Regions from separate parts of the Bacillus sp. TL12 genome, predicted to be linked through region 2. Evidence: riboswitches for the same ligand, from Rfam matches in the RefSeq annotation. Region 2 holds a riboswitch; each other region holds the start of a gene.
The links. A riboswitch is a leader RNA that binds a small molecule or an ion and turns the genes downstream of it on or off. The one in region 2 is predicted to bind S-adenosylmethionine.

Region 1: another riboswitch for S-adenosylmethionine. It lies ahead of LOK41_RS16035 (methionine ABC transporter ATP-binding protein); the one in region 2 lies ahead of metK (methionine adenosyltransferase).
Region 3: another riboswitch for S-adenosylmethionine. It lies ahead of LOK41_RS12670 (Na+/H+ antiporter NhaC family protein); the one in region 2 lies ahead of metK (methionine adenosyltransferase).

The regions. Positions count from the first base shown of each region.
Region 1 covers NZ_JAJJBY010000016.1:34,471-40,235, forward strand. The annotation lists gene pruA (L-glutamate gamma-semialdehyde dehydrogenase) at 1-415, shown strand, start outside; gene LOK41_RS16030 (cysteine hydrolase family protein) at 657-1,214, opposite strand; SAM riboswitch class I at 1,549-1,653, shown strand; gene LOK41_RS16035 (methionine ABC transporter ATP-binding protein) at 1,775-2,794, shown strand; gene LOK41_RS16040 (methionine ABC transporter permease) at 2,784-3,449, shown strand; gene LOK41_RS16045 (MetQ/NlpA family ABC transporter substrate-binding protein) at 3,471-4,310, shown strand; gene LOK41_RS16050 (DUF3926 domain-containing protein) at 4,532-4,726, opposite strand; gene LOK41_RS16055 (ArsA family ATPase) at 4,719-5,765, opposite strand, start outside.
Region 2 covers NZ_JAJJBY010000002.1:113,514-119,278, reverse strand. The annotation lists gene mobA (molybdenum cofactor guanylyltransferase) at 1-441, opposite strand, end outside; gene LOK41_RS02560 (MogA/MoaB family molybdenum cofactor biosynthesis protein) at 438-947, opposite strand; gene LOK41_RS02555 (hypothetical protein) at 1,104-1,340, shown strand; gene LOK41_RS02550 (hypothetical protein) at 1,363-1,542, shown strand; gene metK (methionine adenosyltransferase) at 1,700-2,899, opposite strand; SAM riboswitch class I at 3,066-3,187, opposite strand; gene pckA (phosphoenolpyruvate carboxykinase (ATP)) at 3,558-5,144, shown strand; gene LOK41_RS02535 (ATP synthase subunit I) at 5,640-5,765, opposite strand, start outside.
Region 3 covers NZ_JAJJBY010000011.1:53,622-59,386, reverse strand. The annotation lists gene liaF (cell wall-active antibiotics response protein LiaF) at 1-201, opposite strand, end outside; gene LOK41_RS12680 (PspA/IM30 family protein) at 308-970, opposite strand; gene LOK41_RS12675 (lmo0954 family membrane protein) at 1,015-1,371, opposite strand; gene LOK41_RS12670 (Na+/H+ antiporter NhaC family protein) at 1,539-2,855, opposite strand; SAM riboswitch class I at 2,951-3,055, opposite strand; gene LOK41_RS12665 (ribonuclease FAU-1 family protein) at 3,202-3,723, opposite strand; gene gltP (glutamate/aspartate:proton symporter GltP) at 3,791-5,062, opposite strand; gene LOK41_RS12655 (murein hydrolase activator EnvC family protein) at 5,481-5,765, shown strand, end outside.

The DNA of each region.
Region 1 (5,765 bases), on a different contig from region 2:
TAAAGAAGAAGGTAAAATCGTAGCAGGTGGCGAAGGAGACGACTCTAAAGGCTGGTTCATCCAACCAACAATCGTTGCTGACGTTGCGGAAGATGCTCGCTTAATGAAAGAAGAAATCTTCGGACCAGTAGTAGCATTCTGTAAAGCTAAGGACTTTGATCATGCGCTTGCAATTGCAAACAATACAGAATACGGTTTAACAGGAGCTGTTGTTTCTAATAACCGTGAACATATCGAAAAAGCACGTGAAGACTTCCACGTTGGTAACTTATACTTCAACCGTGGATGTACTGGTGCAATCGTAGGTTACCAACCATTTGGTGGCTTTAACATGTCTGGTACAGACTCTAAAGCTGGTGGACCTGACTATATCGCACTTCATATGCAAGGAAAAACTACTTCTGAAACTTTATAAGAAATAGATGAAAAGGCCTTCCTGTAATGGGGAAGGTCTTTTTTATATAAGAAAGATATTGATGGGAAAATTTCTTTAAAGATGAAAAGACACAAAACCAACAGAAAAAATAATCCATTCGTCATATTTTTCTGTATTAATTTTTCGAATTTCCTGTATAATACAATTTGAAAGGAAATCTATGGTTAGACAAGAGGACACTACTTTCGGTTTTGCTCACTGAAAGTAGTGTTTTTATTTTTTAAATGGAGTTTCTAAAACTTAAAAACTCTTCTGTGCTCATGACATCTGCATATATGTCATTTAAACTTGCTAAAATTGTATTATGGATATAGACAGCAGGAATCGTAGCATTTTTAAAGAGGAGATCTTTTGTTGCGCATGCATCATGCACAACAGTGCAACGAAAACCGAAATCAAAAGCAGCTCTTACTGTAGCATCAATGCACATATGAGTCATCATCCCGCATATAATCACATGTTCAATTTCTAAGTTTTGCAATTGCTCTAATAGGTCCGTTTCCCGAAAACTGTTTGGATAGTGTTTGAGAATAACTTTTTCATTTTTTAAGGGGCGAACATTCTCATGGATGTGGACGCCTTCTGTGTTAGGGAGAAAAAAAGTAGCATTTTCTTTAATAGATACATGTTGGATATGAAAAATAGATTGATTCACTTCTCGAAAATGCTGAAGTAGTTGACTTGCATACTCGCTAGCTTCAACGGTACCGCGCAGTTCCATTTTGCCATTTGGAAAATAATCATTTTGAATATCAACGAGTAAAAGGGCTGTTTTCATATCAGTTATCGGCCTCCATTTTGTTTCGTATTCATGTAATGTTATTCAATTAGCAGCGGATATTTTCCTTTTTGAAAAAGTAGACGAAGAAGAATTTTACATAAAGTTAAACTTTGATCAGTGGGTGGGAGCTTCATTCCATACTTAACTTCTTTGCTTCGCTGAATTTTGAGGTGGGAGTATTACTCCCTATTCATGCGGGATAAAAAAGAAATTTTCTTTTATTCGAAAATTTTAATAGAAAAATAATTAATATATTTTAGAATGTTTTATTGACTCTTGTTTTTCGGAGTCTTATAATAAAACTTAATTAAATGACAATTAAATCGATACACTCTTATCCAGAGAGGTGGAGGGACTGGCCCTATGATACCTCAGCAACGGGTTTTTGAATACCGTGCTAATTCCAGCAAGCTCTTAGAGGCTTGGAAGATGAGAAGATGTGAATGAGTATATAAATGCTCTTCTTCTTATTTTTATTACGGATAAGAAGGAGGGCATTTTTTATTTTACCTCAAAGCTCTGCTTCAAGTTATTACAGCATATAGGAGGGGAAAGTAATGATTTCTTTTGAAAATGTAAGTAAAGTATATGAATCAGGTGGTCAACCAGTTTACGCTGTTGAAGATGTAACCTTATCGGTTGAAAAGGGTGAGATATTTGGCATTATCGGCTTCAGTGGAGCTGGAAAGAGTACATTGTTACGTTTAGTGAATATGTTAGAACGACCAACATCGGGAACAATCTCAATAGATGAGAAAGATATTACATCGTTAACAACGAAAGAATTACGAAAACTGAGACAAAGAATCGGAATGATTTTTCAGAGTTTTAATCTATTTAATTCGAGAACAGTATTTGGGAATATTGCTTATCCATTGAAATTAGCGAAATTGCCAAAGAATGAGATAAAAGACCGAGTAAATGAATTGCTAAAGTTTGTTGGACTAGAAGATAAAGCAAACTATTATCCAGAGCAGCTTTCAGGTGGTCAGAAGCAACGCGTAGGGATTGCAAGAGCACTTGCTACATCACCAGATATTCTCATTTGTGATGAAGCAACATCAGCACTAGATCCTGAAACAACGGCAGAGATTTTGAATCTATTAAAGAAAGTAAACAAGGAATACAATTTAACAATACTCCTTATTACACACGAAATGCAGGTTGTGAAAGAAATTTGTCACCGTGTAGCTGTTATGGAAAAAGGAAGAGTAATTGAAGAAGGAACATTATTTGATGTCTTTACTAAACCTAAAACAAAGACGACGCAAAATTTTGTTCGTTTAGTTGTTAACGATCACTTACCAGAAAGTATTCTAGCGAAAATCCAAAATGGTGGACAGATTTACCGCTTAACATTTACAGGTGAAGAGACCGGACAGCCATTATTATCGTATATTGCTAAAAATTATAATGTAGATGTAAATGTGCTCTATGGAAATATTATTGAACTGCAAGGTATTTTATTTGGAAATCTTCTTGTAGAACTACAAGGTGAGCAGAAAGAAATTCAAAAGGCATTGCAACATCTAAGACTGCAAGTAGTACTGAAGGAGGTTGAAGGTCATGCGAGTTGATTGGAGTATATTTTGGCCCCGCATTTTAGATGCGACAGGGGATACCCTCTTAATGGTAATTGTAACCCTTATATTTGCTACAATACTCGGTATACCTCTAGGTTTACTGTTATATGTAACAAGAAAAGGGAACTTTTTAGAAAACAAACTGGTCTTTTCCATTCTTAATATTGTTATTAATACGATTCGTCCAATTCCATTCATTATCTTTTTAGTAGCGTTAAGTCCTTTAACACGTTCGATTATTGGAACAACAATTGGAACAGCGGCAGCAATCTTTCCAATGACACTTGTTGCCTCAATTGGGATTGCAAGAATGGTCGAAACAAATCTTGTTTCCGTTCCAAAAGGAGTGATTGAGGCAGCTCAAGCGATGGGAGCATCACCACTAAGAATTGTATTTGAAATTCTTGTTCCAGAAGCATTAGCACCATTAATTTTAGGGGTTACATTTATGACAGTTGGTTTAATTGAATTTTCGGCAGTTGCTGGTCTTGTCGGCGGTGGCGGCCTTGGTGATTTAGCAATGACATACGGCTATCAACGCTTCGATACATCCGTTATGTTCGTGACAGTTGTATTACTTATTATTCTTGTACAAATTGCGCAAAACTTAGGAAATTATTTCGCAAAAGTATTTTTACGTAGATCATAAGAAGGAAGAGAGGAAAAGAAAATGAGAAAGATATTAGCATTTGCATTATCAGCGTTGGTTAGTGCGTCAGTATTAAGCGGTTGCGGGGCTGATGCAAAAGAGAAGGTGGTTCGCGTCGGTATAACAGGAACAGATGGTGAAGCTTGGCCGATTCTTCAGAAGAAAGCTGAAAAAGAAGGAATTAAAGTTAAACTTGTAGAGTTTTCGGATTATACAACACCAAACAAGGCGTTAGCTGATGGTGATATCGAATTGAACTCATTTCAACATATTGCCTTTTTAGAACAGTTTAAAAAGGAACATAAGTTAGATATTACAGCTGTTGGAACAACTCAAATTGCACCAATGGGATTATTCTCTGAGAAATATAAAAAACCAAGTGAAATTCCATCTGGTTCAGAAATTGCCATTCCTAATGATCCAACGAACCAAGCGCGTGCATTAAAACTTCTTGATGCAGCTGGTTTATTAAAATTGAAAAAAGATTTTGGACTATTTGGTGACCCAAGTGGTATCGCAGAAAATCCAAAGAAATTAAAAATTACACCAGTTGTTGCGCAGCAAACACCACGTGTATTAAAAGATGTAGCAGCTTCCGTTATTAATAACGGCGTTGCGGGTCAAGCTGGCTTAAACCCAACGAAAGATCCTATTTTCTTAGAAGATCCAAAAAACGAGAATGCGAAACCATATATTAATATTTTCGCAGCTCGCACGAAAGATAAAAATGATCCAACGATTAAAAAAGTGATTGAATTGTACCATTCAAAAGAAGTAACAGATGCCATTAAGAAAGACACAAAAGATGGTGCAATTTCAGTAGATCTTTCATTTGAGGAGTTAGAGAAAATCGTAAAATAACATCGGGTTTAACGAACTAACAGTAGGAACCCCTCCGCTGTTAGCTCGTTCAACATATACCATGCCTAACGGCCGATACCCTAATTTTGTACCTTCCAATTCTGTATCATATAAAATCCAATGTCTGTTAGGTAGAGTAAAGGACCAGGAGTTTTTCTGGTCCTTTTTATTTGATCAAGTAAAGAAACTAACTGAAAAGAGGTTTCTTATTTTTACTGTAATTATTCAATTGTGATACGTTTTAATGATTTTTCTGTCGGTTGTTTCTTTTCCTGTATACAAGAAGAGAGTTCTTCTTGTAAAATATTTATCACTTTTTTAGCTTGTTGTCCAAAGGGAGTAGGTAGTTCATTTATGAGATGCATCCCAACCTCTATTTTTGTCCGAATGACTTTTCTTAATAACTCTTCACGCATGAACCACACCTCCAAAACGAATGTTTAGTACATCCCCTTCAAATTTCGCTCCTTGAATGGATAAATGTGTTAACGTTTTAGGTAACGTAATGTTACGTTTAACAGAACCGGCGCGAATGATAAGTTCATCACCTTTTTGATTTAAAGAGAGCTCACTTTTATCTGAGAATGGAATAGAGAGAACAAAAATATATACATCTCCATCTTTTTTTACATATTGTGTACGACCGTTAAATTTTACGGTGGTTGGTTCTGCATCATCTTTGAATAAAGCATCTCCTACACGCTCTAGCATAGGTAAACCAACTACTTCTTGTTCAAACATCGGAGCTTCATAAATAGGAAGTGGTTGAAAGCTATCTTGGATGAGTGCTTTATATTTCTTTTGAGCATCTTTCCACGCTTGGAAGTAGGAGTCGGTAACAGTATCAGGGATGACACGGTTAATCATGATGGCATCGACGTTATAATCATATAAATTTAAATAGGTGAAACTACGCTGCGCTTCTTTAATAACCATTTTTTCTGGATTGACAACAACGCGAATACTCGTTACTTCTCGATTCGATAAAATATCCCGCATTTCCCCTAGCTGTTCAAGTGTATTCGTTAATTCATCCATAATATCATCAGTAGGGAGTGGGACGCCGAGGAGCGGTTGTGCAACAGGACGGACAACTTTTAAAACTTTTCTTTTGATCGGAAAGAGTTTTTCCATCCACCAGCCGAGCATATCAGGAAAGCTTAACATGGCTAGCGTTTCTCCAGTTGGTGCGCAGTCAATAATGATGACATCATATGTTTTTTGTTTATAGTAATCGAGTACACGGAGTAAACTAATTAAGTCTTCCATGCCAGGAAACATTGTTAACTCTTCTGTTGTAATATCGTCAGCTGCTTTTGATGTGAATAGCAATGTAATATACTTCTGTAATTTCCCCCAGCCTTTTTCCATTTCATAAATTGTATTGATTTCCTGCGCCCATAAATTTTCACAAATTTCTAGTGGTTCAGAAGATAATTTTATGCCGAATGAATC
Region 2 (5,765 bases):
TTTTTCTTTTACACGATCATGATATGCCGCTAATAATGGCTGCTTTCTTCCATCAATAACCGGAATAATAGCTTCATATTCATCATCTATTTGCCTTGTTAATACTGTGATCCACTCATTTGAAAGATTTGGCGTATCACAAGGAGAAACGATATACCACTCTGCATTTATATGCTCCATTCCTGATACAATCCCCGCAAGCGGTCCATCTCCTTTATAGGAAGGAATATCTTCTATAACAGGAACGTCTACTAAAGTAACAATTCTTTCTCTTATATCAGGATGACTAACGCTAACGACAACTACATCTTGCACGGTAGTCTGCATGACCTGAACAATGTGTTCGATAAAAGTATGTCCTTGCCAGCTTGCTAAGGCTTTTGGCTCACCAAAGCGCCTCGACATACCACCTGCCAATACAATTCCTGCTATTTTTTTCATTGGCGATGCAGCTCAAATGTAATGTGTCCAAGCTCAGGTAAAATCAATTTATTCATCGCAAGACGAACCGCTCCGCTAGAACCAGGCATCGAAAAGACAACTTTTCTCCCTATTGTTCCACCAATCGCTCTACTTAGCATTGCAGCGCTACCGATATCTTCTAAGTAGCTAATCATTCGAAACAGTTCACCAAATCCAACGATTTCCTTATCTAATAATGCTGAAACGGCTTCAATTGTCACATCACGCTTCGTAATGCCTGTTCCGCCGTTTGTTAAGATAACGTCAACATCTTCTTGGTGATAGCCAGATAATACAGCTTGCCTAATATCTTCTTTATCATCTTTTATAATTTCATAAGCAGTTACCGTATGTCCTGCTTCTACTAATAATTCTTTTAATAACTTACCGCTCTTATCTGTCTCTTCTGTACGTGTATCAGAGACCGTAATAATTTTGCAGCGCACTTTTTTTGGCGCTTGTTTTTTATGCTCTATAACGCTCATTTTTATTCGCTCCTTCTTATGAACTACTCATAATTTTATCATATCGGATAGAAAATCTATCAAATATGAAGTACATCACACTTACATAATTATGTAGTGAACGGATAAAGCATTATGATACAATATTAGTATATATAACCATAAAAAGGGAGCTTTATGATTCGAGTGCTATTTAACACTATAAGGCGACATATGCCAATTATCCCATTTCTCATTCTTCTAAACCTTTGCCAACTCATTGCCTATGGATGGGATATCGATGTTTTAAAATTATCTGCCAAAATGTCAGATAGTTCTGACCACACATACTTAACAAGTACAGCAAGCCCTCTCGTACTCGCCTACTTATTTCAATGGACTTGGGATCGTTCGAAACAATCTGATACGAAATAATTTTTTCATAGGAGGTTTATCCATGGAACTTTATCAAAAACTCACAACCGTATTTATCCTTCTATTTGTCGCTTCCATCAGTGCCGGGATGGCGTTAAAGGATGCTGTTCCTTATTCAGCAATCGGTGGCTGGAGATTCGCGACGCTCTTTTTGCTATGCAGTGCATTTTGTGCTGAAAAAGCGCGTCAAAAGAAAGGTTGATGGCATTGTTTCGCAAAAAATCTACACTCTGCTTGGTTAGCTTCCTAAATTTGATTCCATAATTATGTGCAGTGGAATTAGCCAATCTACATGTAAATAGAAAATCCATACAATAAAAAAAGCTTTGCGCCTTCGCGCAAAGCTTTTTCTTCTTATATTATAGACCAGCTTGCTCTTTTAAAGCTGCCGCTTTGTCTGTACGTTCCCATGAAAGGTCTACATCAGTACGTCCGAAGTGGCCGTAAGCTGCTGTTTGTTTGTAAATTGGGCGACGTAAGTCTAACATTTTGATAATGCCAGCTGGGCGAAGATCGAAGTTGTTACGAACTAGTTCTACTAGTACTTCTTCAGATACTTTACCAGTGCCGAATGTATCAACTGAAATTGATACTGGTTGTGCTACACCGATTGCGTATGCAAGTTGTACTTCTGCTTTGTCAGCAAGACCAGCTGCTACGATGTTTTTCGCAACATAACGAGCTGCGTACGCTGCAGAACGGTCAACTTTTGTTGCATCTTTACCAGAGAATGCACCGCCGCCGTGACGAGCGTATCCACCGTAAGTATCAACGATAATTTTACGTCCTGTTAAACCAGCATCCCCTTGTGGTCCACCGATTACGAAGCGGCCAGTTGGGTTAATGAAGAATTTTGTTTCCTCATCCATTAATTCTGCTGGTACGACAGCTTTGATTACATGCTCTTTTAAGTCACGATCGATTTGTTCCCACGTAGCTTCTGGGTGATGCTGCGTTGAAATTACAATTGTATCGATGCGTACTGGTTTACCATTTTCATCATACTCAACTGTAACTTGCGTTTTACCGTCTGGACGTAAATATTCTAATGTTTCATCTTTACGTACTTCCGTTAAACGACGAGCTAATTTGTGAGCAAGTGAGATTGGAAGTGGCATTAATTCTTTTGTTTCATTACATGCGAAACCAAACATTAAACCTTGGTCCCCTGCACCGATTGCCTCAATCTCAGCGTCAGTCATTTGACCTTCACGTGCTTCTAACGCTTGGTCAACACCCATAGCGATGTCAGCAGATTGCTCATCGATAGATGTTAAAACTGCACAAGTTTCTGCATCGAATCCGTATTTTGCACGAGTGTAACCGATTCCTTGGATTGTTTCACGAACGATTTTTGGAATATCTACATAAGTAGAAGTCGTAATTTCCCCCGCTACCAATACTAAACCAGTTGTTACTGTTGTTTCACAAGCTACACGTGCGTTTGCGTCTTTTGCTAAGATCGCGTCTAAAATTGAATCAGAAATTTGGTCACAAATTTTATCTGGATGTCCTTCAGTTACAGACTCAGATGTGAACAGATGACGTTGTTTTGTCATGTGGTAAACCTCCCTACAGTAATTGTATATATTGTACGGAACTCATCCTTAATTTGCCACAAACTGCGACATTCATTTATTCTCCCACACAAGCATAAAGAAAAACCTTTCCTATTTATAGAGAAAAGGTTTAATTTGCTACTTGCATACTGCTTTTTGCCCTTCGCTCTTATCGTTCGAGACCTTTCGCCTCGCACAGGTTTTAGCACCTATTCACTTGTTTTTACCAATACAAGTGAGGTTGCCGGGCTTCATCGGGCCTGTCCCTCCGCCAGCTCGGGATAAGAGAGTATCCGTCCCAACCTATACTAAAGAAATGATATTCATTTGTCAATTAATATTCACATATTCCTACAAGTTTTTCGCATTTCTCCCCGCATTAACGGGCAGTAATATCCCACCCCAAAAAAATTTTGAAAGAACAAAGAAGATATATGTAATAACTGCCCGTAAATGCCCGATTGGTGAGGGCTAACCATCCGTGAAAAACATACGGATGGAAGTTTCACTTTATGTCGAATAAAATATTAATAGGAAAATTATACATTCACACAAACAAAAATAAATAAATAGTATACATTATTTATATGATTGTGTTATACTCTTGGTGGGGATTACGAGAAATATTTCATTAAAATGAAAAGGATGGTATATAAATATGAGTACTGTGAATGTCCAAATTGGATTACACGAATTACTGAACGGAAGCAATGCACAGGTTCAACTAAGCGTTCCACAATTAGTGGAAAAAGTACTAATGAGAAATGAAGGAAAATTAACTTCTACTGGTGCCGTCTCTGCTTCTACAGGAAAGTATACAGGACGTTCTCCTAAAGATAAATTTATTGTGAAAGAAGCATCGGTTGCAGATAAAATCGCTTGGGGATCTGTAAACCAACCGATTTCTGAAGAACATTTTAATAAATTATATACAAAAGTATTAGAATACTTAAAGGAAAAAGACGAATTATTCGTATTTAAAGGATTCGCTGGTGCTGATCGCAACTATCGTCTTCCATTACAAGTTATTAACGAATATGCATGGCACAATTTATTTGTACATCAATTATTTATTCGTCCAACTGAAGAAGAATTAGCAAATCATGAATCTGAATTCACAATTGTTTCTGCACCAAGCTTTAAAGCAGATCCAGAGATTGACGGCACAAACTCTGAAGCATTTATCATGGTTTCATTTGAAAAACGCATCGTATTAATCGGTGGTACGGAATACGCTGGAGAAATGAAAAAATCAATCTTCTCTATCATGAACTTCTTACTCCCAGAACAAGATATTTTATCTATGCACTGCTCTGCAAACGTAGGTGAAGAAGGCGATGTTGCTTTATTCTTCGGTTTATCTGGAACAGGTAAAACAACGCTATCTGCTGATCCACACCGTAAATTAATTGGTGACGATGAACACGGTTGGTCTGATAATGGCGTATTCAATATTGAAGGCGGTTGCTACGCGAAATGTATTAACCTTTCTCATGAGAAAGAGCCTCAAATTTTTGATGCAATTACATTTGGATCAGTGCTTGAGAATGTTGTAATTGATAATCAAACACGTATTGCAGATTATAATGATACTACATTAACAGAAAATACACGTGCTGCATACCCAATTGATGCGATTGATAATATCGTAGTACCAAGTGTTGCAGGACATCCAAATACAATTATTTTCTTAACTGCTGATGCATCTGGAGTATTACCTCCAATCAGTAAATTAAATAAAGAGCAAGCTATGTACCATTTCTTAAGCGGTTACACTAGTAAATTAGCTGGAACTGAGCGCGGCGTAACATCTCCGCAAGCAACATTCTCAACTTGCTTCGGTTCTCCATTCTTACCACTTGATGCATCTCGCTATGCTGAAATGCTTGGTGAAAAGATTGAGAAACATGATGCGAAAGTATTCTTAGTAAACACTGGCTGGACTGGCGGCGAATACGGCGTTGGAAAACGTATGAACTTAGGTTACACTCGCGCAATGGTACAATCAGCATTAAACGGCGAGCTTGATAAAGCTGAAACAGCGAAACATGACATCTTCGGTCTTGAAGTACCACATCATGTACCAGGTGTACCTGATGAAGTATTAATGCCTGAACAAACATGGGCTGATAAAGCAGCTTACAAAGCAAAAGCAATCGAACTTGCAAATGAATTCAAAGAAAACTTCAAGAAATTCGAGAATGTTTCTGAAGATATTATCAAATTGGGCGGTCCAATCGCTTAATTTAAACCTTTACTGTCTGAATGACCTTTACTCATATGAATAAGCATGTTGTAACCTAAAAGGATCGCGTACTCACCGACAAAACCCATGCGACTTTGCTGGTTACACATACTTACAATAAAAAAGAAGCTTACGATAAAAACGTAAGCTTCTTTCTTTTACTTTCGTGGTACTCCTAATGCAAACTTCCTACCCACTTGCTCCCTTTGCTTTAACACACGGCATGGAGCAAAAAAAGCATTGACCGCTTCTACACATCGCCGGACGCTCTCTCCCTACTCAAAAAGAAAAGGAGTATACCAGGAGGGGAAATTTATATATTTTGATTTCCCAACATACACATCACGGCTTCAAAAATAAAAGTGGATTTCCCTCTCACTTGCTCCCTTTGTTTTCACACACGGCATGGGGCGAAAAATGGCACTGACCGCTTCTATCCATGGTCGGACGCTCTCTCCCACCTAAAAGAAAAGTTTTTTTGGTTTTTGTACTTATCTATTTCCTCGCATCTTTCATGCTGTAATACCCTAAATTAATAACAATTAAGAAATAACCACCCATAATTCCAACAGCAAACGCCCACATAACCATATGATGTTCAATCTCATACATAATAATTGC
Region 3 (5,765 bases), on a different contig from region 2:
AATCCCTCCGACAAATAAAAACACATTCCCTCTCACATATCGATTCTTTTTCCGATAATATCTCCCGAACATAATCATAATAAATGCAAAGATAAGAGCACCTGGTTCAAAATGTCCGAGAACCATATCAAGAAAAAGACCAAATCCAAATATGATGAGGAGCATCCCCACTAGTTGTGATTTAGAAAATTGTTTCTTCATTTCAGCTCCCCCTTCTTGTTACATATAAATAGAAGAAAAAGGTATTGCTTTCCAACACCTTTTCTTCTATCACTATATCATAAGCTCGTTTTATAATATACTACAATTATTTTATTACTTCTTTGTCTAAAGATACTTCATTTTTTTCTTTCATTTCGCGTTCCAGTTTTGCAATTTTCATATCAAATGTATCACGCTCATGCTCTTCATTCATGCGAAGCTCTAAATCACGAATGTGATCTTCAATTTCTTCAAATCGTAAGAACGGATTATTCTCATCCATTTTATGAAAAGCCGTATTCATGCGACGGTTGGCATGAGCCATATTTTCGCGAGCCATTAATTCCATACGCTTTGCATTCATTTCTTTTAACTTATTCTTCATTTTAGAAAGGCGACGTTCTAACTCATCAATTTGTTCCAATACACCTGCATACATTTCCTCTAGACGAGCGACTTGCCCTTCATAATATGCAACTTCTTCTAATGCACGTTCATGTAGTTGCATTTCCCCTGCTTCTTGTGCGATTATCGCCTGCTTTGATCTCTTATTTACGAAATAACGAGCCTGCTCAAGTTCACGAGCAAAGTTAGATTTTAATGTTTTATGGCGCTGAATTAATTTTTCAATTTTTGTTACTTCACGCTCACTATCGCGTAAATATTGATTTAACATAGCGATTGGATTTTTTCTTTCTTTTTCATCTAAAACATTATGAAAATCTGCTAAAATTGCATCACGTACACGCCCGAATAAAGATTGTTTCATTATAATCTTCCTCTCTTTTACTTTATGATTTAAATTGTTTTATATTAGTTTTTCATTAACTTGTTCCACTCATCTTCAAAGTTGCTATATGGTTTAGATCCTTCTGAAGCGGAATCAACTACTGCATCTTTATCTTTTTTCCACTCACGGTATCCATAGTATAGTACTACTAATGCTGCGATACCGATTAACGCTGGAGAATGGGAAAGAGCAATTGACAATCCGATTAAACCGATAATACCCCAAGCTAACTTTCCAAAAAATGATTGTGCTCGCACAAATGATTTATAGCTCCAGTACACAATTCCTGCTCCAATTGCAAATCCTACAATACCAGCAAGACTACCAAGAGCAATTAAAGCCAAAATACCAGCTGCGATAAACGCTAAAAATTGTTTCATCTTGTGCTCGCCTCCCTTCGATTTGATACTCTTATCTTAACTATTTTTTCATTTTTCCATAACGAGCTTAAGAACCGTTTTCTAATCAGACTTAAGACCTATTCCAAGTCAGTCTTATATTAAGGTAAATATAAAAAAGGATGCCTCGTATAAAGCATCCTTTTTCTTTATGCTGTTTTATGATATTGCTTTTTTTCCGCTACTTTTGAAAACTTTGGAAAACCAATTAAAATAGAAACTATACCGCATACCCCAACTAAGATTGGATAAAACGCATATGGTAACAATTCAACAGGTGACAATGCTGCAAATCCTGCTGCCGTTAACATTTGAGCACCATATGGAACTAATCCTTGTATGCAACATGAAAAAAGATCTAACACACTTGCTGATTTTCGTGGATCAATTTCATATTGATCAGCAATATTTTTTGCAAGCGGACCAGTAAATATAATAGAAATTGTGTTATTCGCTGTACAAATATTCGTCAGACTAACTAAACTAGCGATTCCGAATTCTGCACCTTTTTTCGAACGAATATTACGTGTTAATGTATTCATTAAATATTGAATACCACCATTATATTGAATGATTTCAACCATTCCACCGATTAAAATTGCCAGTAATACAAGCTCCATCATTCCATTTATCCCTGTTGTAACACTTTTAAAGAAGCTAGCTAATGTATAGCTTCCATCAATAAGACCAATAAAACCGGCTAGAACTGTTCCGCCTGCTAACACAACGAGCACATTCCATCCAAGTAAAGCTGTGATAAGCACAACCGCATACGGCAATATTTTCACCCAATCAAATGTGTGAGCTTTGATTTCCGTATGATTTCCTAATGTAAGGAAAACCAATACTATAATTGTAATAATTGCGGCTGGTAAAACAATTAAAAAGTTTGTTTTAAACTTATCTTTCATTTCCGTACCTTGTGAACGAACAGCTGCAATTGTCGTGTCAGAAATAAACGATAGATTATCACCAAACATCGCTCCGCCAACAACAGTTGCCATCGTTAACGCAATAGAAATATCTGTTTGCTGGCTAATCCCGACTGCAATTGGTGCTATCGCTGCAATAGTCCCCATCGAAGTTCCCATTGCTAGTGAAATAAAAGCACCTATAACAAAAATTCCCGCAACAATGAACCCTTGCGGTAAAATAGATAGCGCTAAATTAACTGTAGAGTCAACTCCGCCCATTCCTTTTGCTGTTTCAGAAAACGCACCAGCAAGTACAAAAATCAACACCATAATCATAATATCCGGATTACCAGCCCCTTTGGCAAACCGTTCTACTTTTGATGTAAAGCTTTCTTTCCTGTTCATCACTAATGCAGTCCCTACAGCAATTAAAATAGCGACAAGTATCGGCAATTTATAAAAATCCCCTGTAATAATTCCAGAACCAATAAATAGCGCTAAGAATATTCCAAGCGGTAATAATGCTAAGCCATTCCCTTTCGTTTGTTTCAAAATAACATCTCTCCCTAGTTCTAAAACCTTTTCTATCTCATAACAAAAGACCTCTTCCGAAAAGAAGAGGTCTTATATACTTATAAGAAACACTCTCCTCATCTGTCAAGCACATGCTTGCTGGATTTGGCACAGCACTCTATTATGAGTCCGCTGCCGAGGCATCGTAGGGCCAGTCCCTCCGCCTCTCTTTATAAGAAGGTTTCATATTTTATTTTTAATAATAATTTCTTCCCTAACTTTACTCGCTTACAAATCAAAAGTCAATTATTATTTGTATGAAAATAATTGGTATTTTTTGATATTTATAAAAAATTACGAATAAATCCGCATAACGAAAAGAAAATCAACATTTTAACTTTCGAATTTCTTTTTCTAAAATTGTAATCCAAGGAAACTTGTCCTTTCCAATTACTTCGATAAGCCATTTTGCTGTATCCCACGCTTCATTATATTCCTCTTTAGAAATAGCTCCATCTATATAAGCCTCTTCTAATTCATCTTCATCCAACAAATATACATCACCATTCGGTAATAGCACTACATCTAAATATAAATCATCAAAATACGGCATACCTCGTTCATCTATTTTATATTTTTTCGCCACATCAATATAATACTGTACTAATTCCTTTTTTTCATTTAACATAGCTGTAATCGCAAAGTTCTTATCACTAATAAAATACTGCACCCATATATATCCATCATTTACAATACAAAGTTTTTGGTTGTTATATTGCTTGTAACTGGGCTCTTTCACTTTTTGCATACACAGCACACCTAACATCCCTTGCTCAATTGTCTTCACTTCATATGTTTTCTCTATCAACCGTTCCCAAGTAGAGCCATCGCCATATTTTCGTTTCATTATTCTTTAACTCCTTTTCTATACAAAAAAGCCCCCACATCTTATGCGAGGGCTCTGCCAATAGCTATTAAGCTGCCTGTTTTTCGGAAAGCTCTTTTAGATAAGCTTGTCCTTTTGCATCGTCATATTGACCTTCCCACTTAGACATAACAACAGCTGCTAAAGAGTTACCCACTACGTTAACTGCCGTACGTGCCATATCTAAAATGCGGTCAATACCTGCGATAAATGCTAATCCTTCTGCCGGAATACCTACTGTACCTAATGTTGCTAATAATACAACAAATGATACACCCGGTACACCTGCAATCCCTTTAGATGTAACCATTAATACAAGCAATAATGTAATTTGCTGCGTAAGAGATAAATCAATACCATACATTTGCGCTAAGAAAATCGCTGCAATAGCTTGATATAACGTAGATCCATCTAAGTTAAATGAATAACCTGTTGGAATAACGAAAGATGTAATTGCTTTCGGACAACCGAACTTCTCCATTTTCTCCATGATTTTCGGTAAAACCGTTTCTGAGCTTGCAGTAGAATACGCTAAAATAAGCTCGTCTTTTAAGATCTTAAAGAATTGGAAAATGTTAATACCAAATATTTTCGCTGTAAGTCCTAATACTACTACCACGAAGAAAATCATGGATCCGTAAACAACAATCACTAGTTTACCTAATGGAATTAATGAAGCAAGACCAAATTTAGAAACCGTTACACCAATTAAAGCGAATACACCAAACGGCGCGAATTTCATAACTTGGTTTGTTACATAAAACATTGAATCCGCTACACCTTGGAAAAATTGAAGAACCGGTCTTCCTCTTTCACCGATTGCTGCAATCCCTAAACCAAATAGTACAGAGAAGAAAATAATAGCAAGCATATCACCTTTTGCTAATGATTCTACAATATTTGTCGGAACAATGTTTACAAATGTATCCGCAAAAGAGTGACTCTGCACTTGCTCTGTCGTTTGCGTATATTTAGAAATATCTGTCTTCGTTAACTCATCCATATTTACGCCTTTTCCTGGTTGGAAAATATTCGCTACCAGTAGACCAACAACAATTGCAACTGTTGTAATAATTTCAAAATAAAGAATTGTCTTTCCGCCTAATCGTCCTAGCTTTTTCACATCACCAACGCCAGCAACACCAACAACGATGCTCGCTACGACAATCGGTACAACAATCATTTTAATTAATCGGATGAAAATATCACCAATTGGTTGTAAGTATCCTGCAACTGCTGCATTGCCATAAAAAATCGCCCCTACTGCAATACCAAGCGCAAGTCCTATTAAAATTTGCCATGCAAGTCCTATCCTTTTCATACTTGCTGCAACCCCCTTCTTAGATACTCTAACTCTGCATTTCTCTTTTTCTATAAAACTAAGAAATTAAGAGTATTACATATTATTCGACAATTCACTACATTTTTGTCCCTGTTAAAAATGATAAATCAAAAAATGAAATCTGACAACAAAATAAGTTTGCGTGAACACAAATAATTTTCTTGACAAAAACAAAACCCATGTCAGAAAACCTAACATGAGAACGATTCCTTAAAGTGTTTATCGGTGTTCTCTCTCCTTTATTTTCATTACATCCAACGAAATAATATACAAAAATTACCTTATTCCCGACAATTCATAGTACATTTATAAAACTTTCGTTACATTATGATTACAATAATAGACAGTATTCTTCCAATTATGATATATACATCATAGGGAAAGGAGCTAAACCACTATGAAAAAGAAATACGTCGCTTTCAGCGTATTAACAGCAAGTGCTATTTTTGTTTCTCCATTGCAGTCAGTTACATATGCAGAAACAAGTCAAGATAAATTATCTAATATTCAATCCGAATTAGAGGGTAACCAACAAGAATTACAGAACAAGTCAGCAGAAAAAGAACAGATGGAAAAGGAAATTCAAGACTTACAAAAAAAGATTGATGAGTTAACAGCTTCTATTAATAAAAATGAAGCTGATTTAAACGATATAAAAACAGAGATTAGTAAAGCACAACAA